DNA from 2 places in the Stenotrophomonas sp. YJH_SMC_10 genome. Region 1 is predicted to be linked to the other one. Evidence: predicted binding sites of a transcription regulator. Region 1 holds the regulator's gene; the other holds the start of a gene.
What was found. The regulator FliA, encoded in region 1, starts transcription of late flagellar genes. The targets are predictions, from matches to a motif close to TAAAGTTTNNCNNNCNNNGGCCGATAA.

Region 1 (5,112 bases):
ACGGCGCGGTCCAGCTCCTCGTCGCGCAGGCGGGCACGCAGGGTCTTGAGCCGGTTGCGCGACAGCACCAGTTCGCCGATCAGATTGACGATCGCATCCAGGCGCTTGGTGTCCACGCGCACGGTATGTTCCGCCTCGGCCAGCGGCTTGGCGGCCGGCTTGGGCGCCGGCGCCGGTGCGGCCGCCGGGCGTGGGGCAGCGAGCGGCGCCGGCGCCGGCGCAGCGGCAGGCTTGGCGCCGGGTGCGGCGCTACCGTGCAGCTGGTCGAGCAGGGCTTCGAATTCGTCTTCGCTGATCAGCCCGTCGTCGGCCTTCTTGGCCGGTGCGACCGCGGTCGGGGCGTTGCCGCCGTGCAGCTGGTCAAGCAGGGCTTCGAATTCGTCGTCGGTGATCAGGTCACTGCTACCGGCTGCCGGAGCGGCGGCGACAGGCGCCGCCGCGGTGCCACCGTGCACATCGAACTGGGCGATCAGGTCCGGCGGTGCATAGCCCGGTTCGGTGCCGGACGACACGGCGTCCAGCATCGACTGCAGGTAGTCCAGCGATTGCTGCGCGGCGTCGAAGTGGTGCGCCTGCAATACGGCCTGGCCGGCGCGCGCGGCGCCCAGCGCTTCCTCAGCAGCGTGGCACAGCTCGACCATCGCGGTGACGCCAAGGAAGCCGGCGCCGCCCTTGAGCGTGTGATAGCCGCGGAACACCGCGTTCAGCTGTTCGCCGTCCTGCGGTGCCTGCTCCAGCGACACCAGCTGTTCGCCGAGGCGATCCAGGATTTCCTGTGCCTCGATGATGAAATCGGCAGTGATGTCGTCGGATACCGCGCTCATGCTTACAGCCCCAGATCCGACAACAGGTCGTCGGCGTCGTTCTGCGAGACCGCGTGGCGGTCCAGTCCCTTCAGTGCCGGCCCGGCCAGTTCCGGGTCGGTGCGATGCTGTTCCGGCGGCAGGCCGAGCGCGCCGAAGCCTTCGTGCACGCGGCGGACGATGCCGACCACGCGACGGATGATCTGCCCGGTCAGGTCCTGGTAGCTCTGGGTCAGGGCGATCTCGGTCAGGTTGTGGCGGATGCGCTCGAGCTGTGCGTCCTGGCCCGGCTGCAGGCCTTCGGCGCGCAGCTGCTCGGTCAGGCTGCGGCATTCCTCGGCCAGGTCCAGGGTGCGGTGGGTAGCCTGTTCGGTCATCGCCACCACATGGTCCAGGCGTGCGCAGGCATCGTCCAGTTCACCGGCCTCGCTGGGCACGGTCGGCAATTCGCCCAGGGCCTGCCCGAGCTCGCGGGCCAGCCGCGAGAGGCCGCTCATCATCGGCTGCGTGCGCAGCGCGACCAGCCCGTCGATGCGTTGACGCCAGGCGGCTTCATCGCCGGACTCCAGCGCGTCCAGGGCTTCCTGCAGGCGCAGGGCGAGGGCGTTTCTGTCGACCGTGGTATCCATCAGGCGCTGGCCGCCAGGCGTTCGAAGATCTTGCCGAGCTTTTCTTCCAGCGTCTGCGCGGTGAACGGCTTGATGATGTAGCCGTTCACGCCGTTCTGGGCTGCTTCGATGATCTGCTCGCGCTTGGCTTCGGCGGTGACCATCAGCACCGGCAGGGTCTTCAGCTTGGCGTCGGCGCGGATCGCCTTGAGCAGTTCGATGCCGGTCATCACCGGCATGTTCCAGTCGGTGACCACGAAATCGAACGGCTGGCTCTGCAGCAGCGACAGCGCGGCATGCCCGTCCTCGGCTTCGGCGGTGTTGGTGAAGCCAAGATCGCCCAGCAGGTTCTTGACGATCCGACGCATGGTCGAGAAGTCGTCGACGATCAGGATGCGCATGTTCTTGTTCAAAGCAGAGTTCCTTTGTTGTTCATTCCGGGCGGCCGGGGGCAGCCGCCTCGGGCATGTTCACTCTTCCAGGCCGGCGTCCGCCGCCTCGAAAATCTTCAGCCGTCCACGCAGGCGCAGCACGGCCTGGCCGTGGATCTGGCAGACCCGCGATTCGCTCACGCCGAGTACCGCGCCGATCTCCTTCAGGTTCAGTTCCTGCTCGTAGTAGAGCGAGAGCACCAGCTGTTCGCGCTCGGGCAGGTGGCCGATGGCCTTGCCCAGCTCGCGACCGAACTCGCCACGCTCCAGCACCTGTTGCGGGGTCGGGCCGCCCTGGGCGACGGTGTCCAGCTCGCCCTGGTCTTCGATGCGCGATTCCAGGCTCAGCACCTGGCCGCGCGCGGCGTCTTCCATCAGGCGCAGGTACTCGGGCAGCGGCATCTCCATCGCGGCGGCGACTTCGGTGGCGCTGGCGGCGCGACCGCTGCTCTGTTCCAGGCGGCGGATGGTGGCGGCCGCATCGCGTGCGCGCCGGTGCACCGAGCGCGGCACCCAGTCGCCACGGCGGATCTCGTCGATCATCGAGCCGCGGATGCGGATCGAGGCGTAGGTTTCGAACGAAGCGCCCTGGTCGGCGTCGTAACTGCGCGAGGCTTCGATCAGGCCCATCATGCCGGCCTGGATCAGGTCGTCCACCTCGACGCTGGCGGGCAGGCGCGCGGCCAGATGGTGGGCGATGCGTCGCACCAGGTCCGAATGCTGGGCGATGACATCGTTGGCCGCCGAGCGCTGGACTTCCCTGTACTGGGCTGCGCCTTTCATGCTGCCACCCCACGCTGCTTGAGGATGCGTTCGAGGAAGAACTCGACGCCACCGCGGGGTTCGGTCGGCGCCTGCCAGCGCGCGGTACGGCGTGCGATCTCGGTGATCGCCAGCGCCGACGGGCTGGACGGATAGGCCTTCACCACCGGCTGCTGGCGCTGCACCGACAGGCGCAGCCAGTCATCCTGCGGCACGCAGCCCAGGTAGTTCAGCGAGACGTCGGCCAGGAACTTCTCGCAGACGCGGGTCAGCTTTTCGTACAGCACGCGGCCCTCGTTGGGGTCGCGGACCATGTTGGCCACCACCTGGACGCGGTCCACGCCCCGTTCGCGCGACAGCACCTTGATCAGCGCGTAGGCGTCGGTGATGGACGCCGGCTCGTCACAGACCACCACCACGGTGTCCTGCGCGGCCTGGCAGAAGGTCAGCACGCCGTCGGTGATGCCGGCGGCGGTGTCCACCACCATGATGTCCAGCTCGCGTTCCAGTTCGGAGAACACATTGACCAGGCCGACGTGCTCGGCGGGGGCCAGCTCGGCCATGTGCCGGCGGCCGGACGCGGCCGGCACCACCAGCACCCCGTTCGGGCCTTCGACGATGACGTCGTCCAGCGAGCAGCGGCCGGCGACCAGGTCGGCCAGCGTAAAGGTGGGGTTCAAGCCCAGGATCACGTCGATGTTGGCCAGGCCGAGGTCGGCGTCCAGCAGCAGCGTGCGCTTGCCCATGCCGGCCAGCGCCACGGCCAGGTTGGCCGACACGTTGGTCTTGCCCACGCCGCCCTTGCCGCCGGTCACGGCAATGGTGCGCACAGGGCCGAGCGGCTCGCTGCGGGTGGCCGACAGCGGGAAGGTCTTGGTCAGCTTGGCGTACTCACGCGACGGCATGGTTCAACTCCGGGTTGCAGGGCATATCGGCCGCTCGGCGCAAATCTTCAAGGCGAAGTACAAGATTGGCTGCACTGGCCCGGTGCAGGTCCTCCGGAACGTCCTGCCCATCGGTCACCCAGGTGATCGGCAGGGCGTGGTCCACGGCCACCGACAGGGCGTTGCCGAAGCGGCCGGTCTCGTCCAGCTTGCTCAGCACCAGGCCCTGCAGGTTGGCGGCGCCGAAGCGGCGGACCACCTCGTCCATGTCGCCGAAGCTGGTGTTGGCCGGCAGCACCAGCAGGGTGCGGACCTGGCGCGCGGCGCGCAGCCACTGCAGCTGGGCGGCCAGCGCGCGGTCGCGCGGGCCCAGGCCGGCGGTATCGATCAGCACCAGCTTGTAGTCCTTCAGGCGTTCCAGCAGCTGGTCCAGGTCAGTGCCGCTGTTGGCCTCGTGCACGGCGATACCGAGCTGGCGGCCGTAGCCATACAGCTGCTCGCGGGCGCCGATGCGGGTGGTGTCGGTGGTGACCAGGGCCACGTCACGCGGCGCATGCTTCTCGGCGAAGCGCGAGGCCAGCTTGGCGATGGTGGTGGTCTTGCCGGCGCCGGTCGGGCCCACGAGGGCGATCACGCCGCCTTCTTCCAGCGGGTCGACCGGGGCGATCGGCAGCTTGCGCGAGATCAGCCCCAGCATCAGGCCGCGGCCGCGGTGGGCTTCGGTTTCCAGCGGAATCTGCATGGCCACGTCGCGGGCCAGGCCGGCGTCGAAGCCGTACTCGTCCATCAGGTCCAGCGCGGTGGCGCGCACCGGGCAGCCGCGCAGGCGCTCGTCGGTGAAGCGGTTCATCTCGCGCTCGATCACCTGGCGCATGCCGGCCACTTCCTGGCGCAGCTGGCGGATCTCGGCGTCGTCCTGGGCGACCACCGTCAGCACCGGGGCCGGGGCCAGGGTGGGCGCCGGCGCGGCTTCGACGATGGCATCGGCCAATGCGGGTTCGGTGGCGGCGCTGGCCGGCTGCGCGTCGGCGACGGCAGCGGTCGGCAGCGGCGGCGGCTGCAGCGCCGGCGCCACGCTTTCGTGATGCGCTTCGTGCGGCGGATCGATCGGGAAGCGGGCGCGGTTGGCCGGCACAGCCGCGGCCGGTGCGACGATGGCCTCGGCGAACGGCGCGAAGATCTGCTCCGGCAGTGCCGGTTCGTTGACGGTGGCACGCGCCAGGGTGGCGGCAAAGCCGGTGCTGCCACGGGTCGGCACGATCTCGTCGGCGCTGTCCAGCGTGCGGCCAGTGGCGCCGACGGCGGCGCGGGCGAGGGCGGCCACCGCCGAGGTGGTGGCGGCGACCGGTTCCGGCGCCGGGGTGGCACTGCGGCGGCGGGTGACGGCGGCGATCACCGCGTCGGCGGCGGTGCGCGGCTTGGCTGCCGGCGGCGGTGCGACGTCACGGCGCGAGGCTTCCAGTGCACGCTGCACGGCGCTCTCGTCATAGTTGGCGGCGGCGACGATCTCGATGCCTTCCTCGATCCGGCGGTTGGACAGGATCACGGCGTCAGGACCGTGTTCCTTGCGCACCAGGTTCATGGCCGAGCGCATGTCGGCGGCGACGAATCGTTTGATTTTCAT
Region 2 (5,112 bases), on a different contig from region 1:
CAGCCGCGTGGCGTCACCCTCACCCTGGAGGGCCAGCGCCTGCTGGAACAGGTGGGCCCGCATCTGGATGCGATCAACGAAGCCTTCCAACCCTATGCCGCGCGCGCCGAACACGTGCTGACGATCAGTGCGGTGCCGTCGATGGCCTCGGCGTGGCTGGTGCCGCGCCTGGGACACTTCGTGGCAGCACACCCCCAGATCGAGATCAATCTGCAGTCCAGCGAACGCCTGGTCGATTTCGAGCGGCAGCGCCAGTTCGACGCGGCCCTGCGGCTGGGCAGCGGGCAATGGCCGGGCCTGGTGGTGGAACCGCTGTTCGATGAGTGGCTGTTGCCGATGGCCAGCCCGGCGCTGATCGAACGCATGGGAGGGACCGACCGGGTGCCGCTGAACCAATGGCCGCTGCTGGGAGACCCCGATGGTGCGTGGGGCGCATGGTTTGCACTGAGCGGTCAGCGCCCTCCGTCGCGTTTTGTGGCGGTTCTGGATGATTCGGAGGCGCACCATCGCGCGGCACTGGACGGGGTAGGCGTGGCGCTGGGGCGGGTGACGCGCGCGCGCCTGCTGCTGGACTCCGGCCAGCTGGTGGCACTGTCCAGCCAGCGCCTGAAAACGGCTTGGCCCCATTGGCTGGTCTATCCGCAGCGGTCTGCCCGTCATCGCGGCTTCCTTGCCTTCCGCGACTGGCTGCACGCACAGGCCGACGAGCACGTGCGGCACATGGAAAACGCGCGCTTGTAACGTCGAGCATGGCTCGACGCTACCGTCATCGGACCAGCGTCACCGCTTGCCCGGCACGGCCGAACGCGGCTTCCAGCAACGGGCCGGCCTTGATCGCCTCCACCTCGTCGAACAGGGCCTGCAACGCTTCGGCCGGGCGCGAAGCCGGCGCCGCCACGGCCTGCTGGATCGCGGTGAAGCGGTCGGCCAGGACGCGATGGCCCGGGTGTGCCTGCGCCCAGGCGGCAAGCGGCTGGCGCACGCCGGCGGCGGCATCCAGGCGCTGCTGCGCGAACAGGCGGATCGCCGCTGCCGACGTCTCGGCCCGCTCGATCGTGGCGTGGCGCAGTTCGCGGCTGAGGAACAGGTCGTAGGCCGCCCCGCGCCCGACCGCGATGCGCAGGCCCTCGCGGTCAAGGTCGTCAACCTGCCGTGCAGGGCTGTCCTCACGCACCAGGTAGGTGCCTTCGATCTCGACGTAGGGCGCACTGAAGGCGATGCGGTCGGCGCGCGCCGGATCGATGGCCAGGAAGGCCAGGTCCCAGCCATCCTCGCTGGCTGCAGCGACCACCGAGGCTGCGGCGTCGTGACAGCGGAAGCGTGCCTGCACGCCGATGCGTTGCGCCAGTGCGGTGGCCAGTTCCAGTGACGGCCCGCGGGGTGAACGCGCATCGCCCTGCGCCAGGACCGGATTGCCCAGGTTGATGGCCACGCGCAGAAAGCCCAGCGGTGCCAGCGCACTTCGGTGTTCGGCCAGGGACATGCAGGACTCCGCAGGGAAGGGGCCGTCCAGCATGCCAGCGCTGCCCTGCAAGGGAGTGTCAGTATCCGGCTAAGCTGCGCGCATGAATCCGCTTCTGCACGTCGAGATACCGGTCCGTGACCTGGCCCGGGCCATCACGTTCTACCAGCACTGGCTGCAGGTGGTGGACGCCCCAATCCTGCTGCATGACTGCAGGATGGCCTACCTGCCGTTTGCCGACGAGGCCGCCGGCGCCAGCATGGCGCTGGTGCAGGGAGCCGACTACCAGTCGTCCGAGCACGGGGCGCGCATCTACATCGGGGTTGCTGACCTGGACGCCAGCCTCGGCCGCGCGCTGACGGCGGGCGCGGGGCTGCGCTTCGGCCCGGCCGATGCCGGCCACTGGCGCGTGGCCGAGATAGTGGACAGCGAAGGCAACCGGATTGCGCTGCAGGCGCGCAGGATGCCGTAGCGCCGAGCCCATGCCCGGCGGCTGTTGATGACGCCGCCCGCCAGGCATGGCACGACGCTGCGCGTGCATCCGCTACATCGTCGCGGCGCGCGAACGCTGCAGCCAGTCGTTGATCGCCGGATCCAGCCGTGGATCGTCCGGCAACCGCAGGCCGAAGCGCTGCTGCAATACCTCGCGCACGTCGCCAACATCATGCAGCGGGCGCTTGTCCGGTGCCTGCCCGGGGCGGTATTCGGTGTAGTTGCCGCTGCCGATGGTGCGTCGCCAGTCCGGCCCGGTCAGTGACGCGCGCAGCTGGCCGGGGAAACTGGAATCGGGATGCGTGCACACGTACCAGTTGCCCACCACGTTGTCGATCGGTGCCGGTGCCTGCAGGTCGAAGCGGTACATCGCCCGCCAGCCATCGCTGGATTCGGCCGACAGCACGAAATCACCGTCACCGGGCAGTCGCCGCAGCCGATAGCGCTCGTGCGGCGTGGCCTGCGGCTTTGGATCATGCAGGCGCAGCGGCACGGTCGGCGTGAGGCTGCCGAAACAGGCATCCACCAGCCAGTCATCGCCGTCCACCTCAACGCGCAGCAGCAGATGGGTGCGCGCGGTCAGTTCGCCGTCCTGGGCGGCCAGCAGTACGCGCGCGCTCAACGGCTGCGCATCGAATCCCAACGCCTGCAGCAGCGCCAGCAGGCCGCCATTGAGTTCGAAGCAGTAACCGCCACGGCGGTCGTCGAGCAGCTTGCGCTGCACGCTGTCCAGGTCGATCGGCACCGCATCGCGCAACAGGCAGCTGAGGGTCTCGAACGGCAGCAGCGCATTGTGGCGCTGCTGCAGCAGGGTGAGGCCCGCCAGCGTCAGCGGTGGCGGCGCATCCAGCTCCAGGCGTTGCAGGTAGCGGGGGACATCGAGCGTCGTCATGCAGTCACCGGGGGGGAGGGGAGGTCCACTGTGCTCCCGCAACCGGGGTTGAGGTCAAGCGCGGCGGCGGTGTCATGCCGCCGTCGCCTGTGCCCGGTACAAAGAGCGCGTCCCCCGCCGCCGGTGGCGCTGGGAGGAAAATGCCCTAAAGTCGCTCAGGTTCAGGCCGATACAGGTGCGTCTTTCCGCCTGGAGTCTGTCATGTCGGCCGTTGTCCCCCACCTCCGGTCCGTGCGCACGCGCCTTGCCGCGTTGCGCTCGGCATCCCCCGGCCTGCTGCTGTGGCTGCAACCGCACCGGCTCAGCGTGGCCAACAAGCTCAAGGCCACGCTGTGGGTGTGCGGCCTGGGCCTGGTTGCGATCGCCGCCGTCTACGCCTGGACCGGCCATGCCAGCGCACAGGCGGCGCGCAGCCAGGCCAGCTACCAGCGCGGCAGCGACCTGGCCGCGAGCCTGGCTACGCGGGTGGCCGAGGCGCGCCGTCTGCAGACCCAGTATGCGCGCAGTTTCGACGATGCCGACCGCGCGCAGCTGCTGGCTACGCAGAAAGCGCTGCAGCTCGATCTGCAGGCGCTGCGCGCGATGCCGATGGATGCCGGGCGGCGCAAGGCGCTGCAGGCGTTGACCGAGGCCGCCGGCGCGTTTTCGCAGGGTGTGGCTGCCCTGTTCGAACGGGTCGATGAGATGGGGCGTGGTGATGCGGGCCTCGCCGCGCAACTGCAGCAGGCGGCCGACACCCTGCAGGCACAGGTGGATGCGCTGCAACGGCCGTCGCTGGCGTTGTCCCTGCAGAAGATGCGTCGCCAGGAAGCGCTGCTGCTGCTCGACGGGGATTCCACCCACGCCGACCGCGCCAGCGAGGAAAAGCTGCCGTTCGACCTCGCGCTGGCGGGCCTGCCCACCGATGCGCAGGACACCCTGCGCAGCGGGATGGAGGCGTATCAGGCCGCCGTGCTGGCATACACCGCTGCCCGCGTTGGCCTGGACGTGGAGGCGCAGTCGCTGTTGGATACCGCTGCCACCGTGGCCCCGGCGCTGGCCGCGTTCCAGCAGGCGCAGGTCGCCGCGCTGGCCCATGCACAGGCGCGCCAGCAGGCCGGGGCCCGCGCCATGAGCGTACTGTTCGCGCTGACCCTGCTGCTGGTTGCCGGTGTGCTGATCACCAGCCTGGTGCTGGTGCGGCGGGCGGTGCGCCAGCCGATCCAGGACACCCTGCGCTTCGCCAGCGACATCGCCGACGACCGCCTGGACACCACGCTGCGTGTGTACAACGCCAACGATGAGATCGGCCAGCTGGCCCAGCGCCTGGTGGAGATGCAGCAGCGCCTGCGCGCACGCATCGAGACCGAGCGTGCCGTGGCGCGCGGCAACACCCGCGTGCGCCAGGCACTGGACAGTGCGCAGGCCGGCCTGATGGTGATCGATGCCGAAGGCCGGGTGGCCTATGCCAATCCGGCGCTGCTGCAGCAGCTGGAACGCCCGGCCGAAGCGCTGCTTGGCGGCGAAGCCGTGCGCCTGCATCCGGCGCTGGCCAGCCTGGCCGGCATGCGCCAGCGCGAGGAGCGCGAGATCAGCCATGCCGGCGTCCGCTACCAGTTGATCGCCAATGCCATCATCGACGAAGGACAATTCCTCGGCGTGGCAGTGGAGTGGCGCAGCCGTGCGCTGGAAACCCTGCTGGAGACCGAAGTGGCAGCGCTGGTCGATGCCGCCGCACAGGGCGACCTGCACGGCCGCATCGGGCTGGACGGCAAGCAGGGCTTCGTGCGCACGCTGTCCACCAGCATCAATCGCCTGCTGGCCACCTTCGAAAGCAATCTCGGCGACCTGCAGGTGCTGCTGGCCGCACTGGCCCGTGGCGATCTGAGCGTGCGCATGGAAGGAGAACTGCAGGGGGTGTTCGCGCGCATGCGCGACGATGCCAACGCCACCGTCGCGCAGCTGGGCCACATCGTCACCCGCATCCAGCAGGCAGCCTCCAGCCTCGATGCCGGTGTCGGCGAGATCGTTGCCGGTCACCATGACCTGTCGCAGCGCACTGAACAGCAGGCCGCCAATCTGGAGGAGACCGCCGCCTCGATGCATGAGCTGACCGATACCGTGGGCCGCACTGCCGACGCCGCCGGTCGCGCCGATGCCCTGGTCCAGGGCGCGGCGGCAGTGGCCCGGCGTGGTGGTGAGGCGGTTGGGCAGGTGGTTGCGACCATGCACGGCATCAGCGAGGCCTCGCGGCGGATCGGCGACATCACCCAGCTGATCGATGGCA

Region 2: a site for FliA is predicted at 2,993-3,019, ahead of AC5P9C_RS08905 (methyl-accepting chemotaxis protein). Genes of this name have one in related genera too.

The regions. Positions count from the first base shown of each region.
Region 1 is NZ_JCAFUS010000023.1:25,454-30,565, reverse strand. Features, by position in the region: gene AC5P9C_RS19620 (chemotaxis protein CheA) at 1-824, opposite strand, end outside; gene AC5P9C_RS19615 (protein phosphatase CheZ) at 827-1,432, opposite strand; gene cheY (chemotaxis response regulator CheY) at 1,432-1,824, opposite strand; gene AC5P9C_RS19605 (RNA polymerase sigma factor FliA) at 1,882-2,625, opposite strand; gene AC5P9C_RS19600 (MinD/ParA family ATP-binding protein) at 2,622-3,509, opposite strand; gene flhF (flagellar biosynthesis GTPase FlhF) at 3,496-5,112, opposite strand.
Region 2 is NZ_JCAFUS010000005.1:58,494-63,605, reverse strand. Features, by position in the region: gene AC5P9C_RS08925 (LysR substrate-binding domain-containing protein) at 1-741, shown strand, start outside; gene AC5P9C_RS08920 (transporter substrate-binding domain-containing protein) at 767-1,483, opposite strand; gene AC5P9C_RS08915 (VOC family protein) at 1,566-1,934, shown strand; gene AC5P9C_RS08910 (arylamine N-acetyltransferase family protein) at 2,007-2,846, opposite strand; gene AC5P9C_RS08905 (methyl-accepting chemotaxis protein) at 3,048-5,112, shown strand, end outside.